2 regions of the Solibacillus sp. FSL R7-0682 genome follow, and region 2 is predicted to be linked to the other one. Evidence: riboswitches for the same ligand, from Rfam matches in the RefSeq annotation. Region 2 holds a riboswitch; the other holds the start of a gene.

Region 1 (4,440 bases), 1.2 Mb from region 2:
ATTCAAATTTGCCATTTCTATCGCTGAAATAGCACTATCATAGCCTTTATTTCCAGCTTTTGTACCTGCTCGCTCGATTGCTTGCTCGATATTTTCTGTTGTGACAACGCCAAAAATTATTGGTACTCCTGTATCTAAACCTACTTTTGCAATGCCTTTTGCTGCTTCATTGCAAACATAATCATAATGTGTAGTTGCGCCACGAATGACAGTTCCAAGACCTATTACAGCATCATATTTTGAAGATTCCGCCATTTTTTTCGTGATGAACGGAACTTCAAATGCTCCAGGTACCCAAGCGATATCAATATTATTTTCATCTACTCCATGACGCTTTAAACCATCTAATGCGCCGCTCAGTAATTTATCATTAATAAATTCATTAAATCGTCCTACGACAATCCCAATTTTTAAGTCTGTGCCTACTAATTGTGCTTCAAAAATTTGTCCCATGTTGATTGCTCCTTTAAACTTGTTGGAATTTTGTTTGAATATATGTGACTAAGTGGTCGATACATATTAATTTCATATTGTGTTTTTCAGCAATTTGCTCAAGCTCAGGTAATCGAGCCATCGTCCCATCATCCTTTAAAATTTCACAAATAACTGCTACCTCTTGTGAATTGCTTAAACGTGCTAAATCAATACTAGCCTCTGTATGGCCGCGACGCTTCAGTACCCCTCCATCTTTTGCAATTAGCGGAAACACATGACCTGGTCGGTGAAAATCTGTTGGTTTTGACTGTTTATCAAGCATCGCTAAAATCGTTGCCGAACGTTCAAAGGCACTAATACCTGTTGTTGTCGATTGATGGTCAATACTAATTGTAAAGGCTGTTTGGTGAGCATCCGTATTACGCTCAACCATCGGCGTCAACGCCAAGCTTGTTGCAACTTTTTCAGAAATGGGTGTACAAATTAAACCACGTCCATGTACAGCCATAAAATTAATATTTTGCGGTGTCGCATGTTCACCTAGCACAACAAAATCACCTTCGTTTTCACGATTTTCATCATCGACAACGATGATTATTTCACCTTTTTTAAGTGATAAAATTGCCTCATCTATTGTGTTCATTTCAACCTCTCCTTAAAATCCGTTTCGTTGTAGAAAATCTTTCGTAATATTCGCCGTTCCTCGATTCGCTATATGCTTTTCTACATATTTGCCAATCAAATCCGTTTCAATATTGACGATTTCTCCGACCCTTTTTATGCCGAGAATGGATTCTTTATAAGTGTGTGGAATTAATGACACCGTAATTGTTGAATCAGACAAATCAAAAATCGTTAAGCTTGTTCCGTCAATCGTAATGGACCCTTTTAAAATGCAGTTGTTAAGCAGTGACTTCTCCATCATTAAATCTACGTACACCGCATTTTCCACTGGTCTTTTTCGTAAAATGGTCGCTATCCCATCTACATGGCCTGATATGATATGTCCACCAAAGCGTCCTTGTAAAGACATTGCGCGTTCAAGATTTACTTTTGAGCCCATTCGCAGGCTTTGGATACTCGTTGACTTGATCGTTTCAGGCATAACATCAACAGTAAACTCACCCTTCGTAAAATTGATGACTGTTAGACAAACACCATTTACTGCGATGCTGTCTCCTAACTTTACATCTTCTAAAATTTTCGTAGCTTGAATTGATAGTTCCATTGCTTGCCTGGATAGGCGCATTTGCGTCACGGTTCCTATTTCTTCAATAATTCCGGTAAACATCTTTTTCTCACCTCTTTTTAAAATAAAAAAACCCCGAGCATAAGGTTCGGAGTTTGATGAGAGGTAAAATTGGCATCGTCAAATAAGACTTTTGAACGTAAATTTTTTTCAAAGTCTACTTGCACTGCTTCCTTCTCCCATCCAGACTATAACTGTCGGCTTTGGACTCACACCAAATCCTGCACACTAAAAGTGGCTCACGGGCTTAGAGAATACCTCCTCACCGTCGATTGGGAATTTCACCCGACCCCGAAGGAAATCTATTAATTTTTGAAATGAAAAAAATCCCTTTCACTGGGGTGAAGGGATTATATGCAACACAAATAGACCTCTTTGTTGCAAAATTTTCGCACAAAAAGATACTACAAATTTGGCCTACTTCTAATATGTATGCCAAATTAAACATTTAACAATTGGTTAAAATGCTTGCCTGCTCCTTCTCCCATCCAGACTGTAACTGTCGGCTTTGGACTTGCACCAAATCCTGCACACTAAAAGTGGCTCACGGGCTTAGAGAATTTCTCATCACCGTCGATTGGGAATTTCACCCGACCCCGAAGGAATTTATTCAATTCGTCATTATTGTATCATAAACTTGTAAAAGAAAAAGTAAAATTTGTGAAATGACCAAAGCATTGGTTTTAATAAAAAAACATGCTATAAGATTTCCTTTTAGCATGTCACATGTTTTACACGCCCATTTTACGGCGCGTGTTGCTTGTTTTTTTCGATTGTTGGCTTTTCATCTTTTTCGTTGATGTATCGCCCTTTAAATTGTTTTTATTATTTGCTCCATTATTTTTTTTATTTTCAAGCTGTTGCTTTACTAAATCTTGCAAACTCATTTTCTTTTTTGGTGCTTCATGATTTTCAGTCATTTTGTATTCCCCCTGTCCAATTTTATTATGAATACAGTATATACGGATTCATGCATATTTGTAAAAGATAACTAAACATACGCTGTATTTTAATCGAAAGATAGGAGCCTATCGTTACTTTGTTTCCTATTCCTCTTTTGTTCATACATTTTTCCATCGGCTTCCACAAATAAACGATCCATTTCACCAACAGATTGCTGACTATGTGCAAAGCCCATTGACATACGAAGTTTGAAGGATGGCTGGCTGTCGTTATAGTAGTGTAATTGCTCTACAATGCGTGTACATAAGTCCTCTACCTGATTTTGATCGACATTAGGCATAATTATCGCAAATTCATCCCCACCAATTCTCGATACGAATAGACAATCCGTACTAAATTGATCGAGTACCTTTGCTGCTTCCTGAATTAAATGATCCCCACTTTTATGACCTTTTGTATCATTAATCATTTTTAAATCATCTAAATCACATAAAATTATCGCAATGGACGTATTTTCGATCGTATTATATGTATCCATTAATTTTTCAAAGAAATCACGATTATAAATATTCGTTAATGAGTCATGATATAATTTATAATTTAATTCTTGCTCTAACTGGACCTTTTCATCAATATTCCTTAGAATTCCCTGTACGGCGATCAGCTCTCCATTTTCATATACCGGGGTTGCGTGTTCCTCAAACCATTTATAATTCCCGTCATTATCACGAATACGCTGTTTAATTGCCTTTGAATAATCTATTGTACCATTTAATTTACTTAAAAGAATATCATAATCTTTAGGATGAATACGTTCAAAGATTAAATACGGCTCAGTAAATAATCGTTGTTGCATACCTTCACCTAAAAAACATTCAACGGAAGGACTCATGTATTTATGTCCGTAGTCCGGGTGCACTTGGTAATAATAAATAATATCTTTTGAACTTTCAGCAAGTTTTAAAATTGCACTTTCTGTAACAAAGCCTACGTTTTTATTATATTTTCTAATTTTCCTAAAGCACTGCATGAATACAACACCAGCTATTAGTCCAAAAATAAAATAAATCCACTTCATCTCATGCTTGCCCCTTTTAAATTATTTTTGCAATACTATCATTTACAATAAAGGGTAAGATGATTCAATATTACCGAAATATTCTTGCAATAATTCAATAATACATTTCTTTTGTTTATAGGTCAATATTACTTATTTATTTTCCTTATTTTACTATTAAATGTGTTTAAAGTCACTTAATGGTTTAATTTGGTAATGAAATCCTTTATTCAAGCAACCATCTTGTTTTTGCTTCTTCTCCTAATAAATCCAAATTTTTGAAATGGCTTGCTGTAATCTCCATTAGTATCTGCTCATGTTCCGGTACCTTTATATTGGTTAATACTCGATTCACTATATGTGCTGCCTCTTCACCTAGCTCAAACATCGTATTAAAGGCACGGATTCGCAACACTTGATCATCACTTAACGCGGCTTCCTCTAACTGTTCTAGTGGAATCATGTCACTAAAATGGGCATATGGATCTTCATATTGGTCACAATAAATCCGTCTTTTCGCTTCTTTCAAGTCACTAGCAAGGCATGTAGTCCCAGCGTAAATCCCGTTTTCACACTCTCTAAATTGTTCTAGCTCCACTTCAATAAACTGATCATTCTCCATAATGAAGTAATTCATATCCGGATTTAGTGCTTCAATCAATTGTGCCAAAGTAGTAATTTGCTCCCCTTCTATAGTGGCAGCTGGCCTAAATAAATAAAAAGCTGTTACGTCTTTAAAGAAAATAGTCCATTCCTCGTATGGATTTCCACTTAGAACACGTAAGCCAAAGCCTTC
Region 2 (4,440 bases):
TATAAAGCAGATAAAGCGCGTACTCGCTCAAAGGGTGGTACAGGACTTGGTTTGGCGATTACTAAAAACATTGTTGAAGCTCATAAAGGAACAATTTCTGTTGACAGTGTCGAACAGCAAGGTACTACTTTTACATTTTATTTACCATTATCATAAAAATGTTTAATGAGGTACAATTTGGCACAGTGTATGACTTTTTACTATAATGGAAATATGCAAGGAGAGGGGAGTTGTCCTGTAAGTAATTACTTTCAGAGCAGCTCCTTTCTTCATATGTTGAGTAGATGAGCCTAACTAACTAATAATTATTTGCTGGTTTGTAACTTTTTTTGTTTTGAAACGACAAATTAATAGAACGGAGGTGGGATGGGTGCAACAATCCATATTCCATCGATTATACGACATGTATCATCAAGATGTTTTTAATTTTTTGTTTTATTTAGTGAAAAATCGTTCAGTTGCGGAAGATCTTTCGCATGAAGTATATATACGTGTATTGAAATCCTATGATCGATTTGAAGGGAAAAGTAGTGAAAAGACATGGCTATTCTCTATTGCCAAAAACGTAGCGATAGATCATTTTCGGAAGAAACAAATTCGAGATAAGCATGCGTTTACAGCATTTGATTGGGAGACAGAGCAACTTGTTTCACCGGTACCTTCACCTGAAGAGTATACGGAGCATAATGATCAATTGCAGCAAATATTAGTTGCATTAGAAGAATGTTCTGGAGATCAAAAAATGGTTGTCATAATGCGCTACATGCAAGAGTTATCGATACAAGAGACGGCAGAAGTGCTTGGTTGGACAATTGGTAAAGTTAAAACAACACAGCATCGAGCACTGAAAAACTTACGCCAAATACTTGATCGAAATAATGGAAAGGAGGCGAATTCATTATGAAAAAAGAGCATTGGGATGAGAGTGAGATTGAAAATTTATTAAAGCAGTCGCCAAAAGTTACAGACAATCGTTCCAAAGAGGAAGTTTTCCAGCGACTTTTAGATGAAGGTGCATTTAGTGAACAATCGCCTCAGCCACAAAAAAAAGTTGTTAAACCGAAAGGAATTCGCTGGACGCCATTAATTGCTTCTATTGCTTCGCTATTTTTAATTGTTGTATTTGCAAGACAGTTTATTGGTTCGTCAAATAATGTAGCACAGGATCAAGCAAGTGAGGCATTAACCGAAAGCTCTTTAAAAATGGCTGATAGCGCAGCGAAAAATGAACGATTGGCTTTGCCGGAAGAAGCCTCATCCTTTTCTCTGGATGAATCATTAGCTGCACATACGTTAGTATATGAGTCACAATTACAAGATGTAACGCTATTCACAATTGGCTTATCAGGTGATAATGCAGAAAGTGTACCAGTTAGTTTTTTAATTCCCAATGAAATTGTCAATGAAAAATTAGGAACGACAGCACCAACCAAGTTGCAGTTGTATGAAGCATTTGCTCCATTAATTGATGAAGAGGGGCGAGGTTTCAGAGAATTCCATCCTTTTAAGGGGAAATTCCTGGAAAAGGATGGAGAATTAGTTCATCAATTGCCTAAAGATCATCCATATGATACAAGTTTAGGGGCATTATCGAATTATACTGGTACCCTTATTGATACTTTTAGTGATGATTATGAGCAAGTGTATTTAGAAAACATGGATGGAGCAAGTATTGACCTTGATTATGTGGGCGAGGTGAAAGAGCCGATTTCGTTAAGAAGTTCGTCGGAAAAATATAATTATTATGCTTATCAAATGAGTACTGGCGCGGTCTATTTAAGTCCTAATTTTCGTATGAGCTATTCCACAGTGGAAGAAGCACTACAAAATATGACAACCGAAGCGAATGATATTTATCGAACAGTAATTTTGCCAAATGTAACTTACACAGTGAAGAGCGATAAGAATGTAGTTACTGTGAAATTTGATAATGAACTTGATTTACAACAATTTGATGCCATTGAAGTGATGCGTATGATCGAAGGGATATTAATGACAGCTGCCCAATTTGATCGACAAGTAAAGTTCGAACAAATTGTCCAAGAAGAGTGGAATGGCTTTAATTTTACAGGGCCATTAGATAAACCAATTGCAGCAAATATCTTTTATTATTAATAATTATAAATCATGGGGTTTCATCTTACGTAATGGTCGGAAGATGAAACCTTATCTATAAATTCAAATAAATTTACTAGGAATTGTATGCAATAGTCTTTACAATTCTTTTTTTTTATTTATAATAGGTAGTGTAACATAATTTAATATTGATTCATCTTCGGGGCAGGGTGTAATTCCCGACCGGCGGTAATAAAAGTGTCAACCTCTGACCATTCACTTGGAGGACGTTGCGTCAAAACTTTTCGAGCCCGCGAGCCACTTTGTGTGTGCAGGATTTGGTGTGATTCCAAAGCCGACAGTATAGTCTGGATGGGAGAAGATGAAGGTACGGTCGTCATTTTATGAAAAATGTCGTACGCTTGTAGTACAATAAAAATATCCTTTTGTATAAAGGCTTCTTTTGTATACAAAAAATAGGATGTTATAACTACAAATGTACGGATAGACCCTTATTTAAGTGTGCCTATTTCTCCCTTATGTAAATATTACATAAGGGTTTTTTCATGAAAATGGTATGTCCGTCCTTTCTTCTTGCGAGATAGAATCAGCAATGAGGAGAGATTTAGTATGAAAAAGAAAAGTTTAAAGTTACGTTCATTCGTAACAATCGGAATGCTAAGTGGGATTTCATTTGTATTAATGTTATTTAACTTCCCGTTACCGTGGTTTCCTGTCTTTTTACAAATCGATTTTAGTGATGTGCCTGCATTAATAGCGGCAATTACAATGGGACCGGTTGCTGGTATTTTAGTGGAACTTATTAAAAATATTTTAGATTGGGTATACACAGGAGCGCCTGAAGGGATTCCTGTAGGGCATTTAGCGAATTTTGCTACAGGTGTATTATTCATTTTACCTGCTTACTTCATCTATAAAAAAATTCCAACTGTAAAAGGTTTAATTATAGGCTTGGTTGCGTCAACTGTTGTGATGTCAGTCGGTATGGCAGCGTTAAATTATTTAGCATTTTTACCTATGTATACGTATCTATTAGGAATGCCAGAATTCGATATGTATGAAACAGTTATATTAGGTATTTTACCATTCAATCTTATTAAAGGAATTATGATGCTAGTTATTGTCACGATGATTTACCGTACAATGCGTGTGTGGATTGAAAATCAGCGTCGTCAATATATTGCATAATGAATATATAGTAGGAGCTGCACTATGAATACGTGTATTCACAGTGCAGCTCTTTTTTTGGGTTCTATAATATTTGTTGGGGTATCTATTCAATTTGTGCTATATGAATATCCCAGGATTAAAAGGTTTAATCTTAGAAAATTGTGAGCCCGCGGAAAGCGTCCGCCCGTAATGGAAATCAACGGACTTGTTTAGAAAAAAACAAAAAGGTAGTGCCAATTAATGAATCATTATGACATTACCCCAACATTTGACTTAGAACCTTTTTTTGAAATAGTAGATTTTCGGTAATATTCTGAATAAAAATTTCATTATTAAAGATTTGCTATTGTTTTCACTTTAATTGCCTGTTATCATATTGTCTATTGTTGTGAAAAATCGATATATTTCGTCAATACTCAACAAAGAAATTTTTCATCTTAGGAGAGACGACAATGGATAAAAAAATACCATTTTCAACGTATGCGGTAATTGGTACGATGCTGTTTGGGATGTTTTTTGGAGCGGGTAACTTAATTTTTCCAATCCAAATGGGTCAACTTGCAGGTACAAATTATTCGCTAGCACTATTTGGTTTTTTAGTAACGGCGATTGGATTGCCGTTTTTAGGAATTTTAGCAATAGGCTTATCAGGGAGCAATGGTTTACGAGATTTAGCGAGTCGAGTGCACCCAGTATTTGGTGTCATCTTTGCCTTAGCACTCTATTTAACAATTGGTCCGTTTTTTGCAATTCCACGTACGGCAACGGTGCCGTTTGTTGTAGGATTTGAACCGTTTATTGACCCATCGCAGGCGAAAATATGGCTCGCCGTATTTAGCTTTATATTCTTTGCTATTGTCTTTTATTTTTCGCTAAATCCAGCGAAAATTATGGATTATATCGGAAAATATTTAACCCCAGCATTTTTAATTTTTTTATTTATATTAATTGCTGTTAGTTTGTTTTCACCGATGGGTAATTTCGTTGAGCCTGTAGGCAGTTATATAAATGAAGCGTTTATGACGGGCTTTAAAGAAGGCTATAACACAATGGATGCCCTTGCTTCCCTTGCGTTCGGTATTATCGTCATTAATGCAATAAAAAGAACAGGAATCACAGATAAAAAGGAAATTGCTAAAGCAACTTGGAAATCAGGTATTTTTGCGATGGCCTTAATGATGTTAATATACGGGC

What was found. A riboswitch is a leader RNA that binds a small molecule or an ion and turns the genes downstream of it on or off. The one in region 2 is predicted to bind FMN.
Region 1: it holds a riboswitch for FMN, as region 2 does, so the genes downstream of both, ribE (riboflavin synthase) here and MKZ17_RS13970 (ECF transporter S component) in region 2, are expected to answer to the same signal.

What each region holds. Positions count from the first base shown of each region.
Region 1 covers NZ_JBBOUI010000001.1:1,588,492-1,592,931, reverse strand. Annotated here, with positions in the region: gene ribH (6,7-dimethyl-8-ribityllumazine synthase) at 1-453, opposite strand, end outside; partial or broken gene ribB (3,4-dihydroxy-2-butanone-4-phosphate synthase) at 494-1,078, opposite strand; gene ribE (riboflavin synthase) at 1,091-1,726, opposite strand; FMN riboswitch at 1,852-1,987, opposite strand; FMN riboswitch at 2,157-2,292, opposite strand; gene MKZ17_RS08100 (hypothetical protein) at 2,416-2,604, opposite strand; gene MKZ17_RS08095 (sensor domain-containing diguanylate cyclase) at 2,694-3,665, opposite strand; gene MKZ17_RS08090 (DUF4085 family protein) at 3,871-4,440, opposite strand, start outside.
Region 2 covers NZ_JBBOUI010000001.1:2,749,415-2,753,854, reverse strand. Annotated here, with positions in the region: gene MKZ17_RS13985 (ATP-binding protein) at 1-156, shown strand, start outside; gene MKZ17_RS13980 (RNA polymerase sigma factor SigX) at 371-904, shown strand; gene MKZ17_RS13975 (hypothetical protein) at 901-2,115, shown strand; FMN riboswitch at 2,268-2,443, shown strand; gene MKZ17_RS13970 (ECF transporter S component) at 2,686-3,264, shown strand; gene brnQ (branched-chain amino acid transport system II carrier protein) at 3,699-4,440, shown strand, end outside.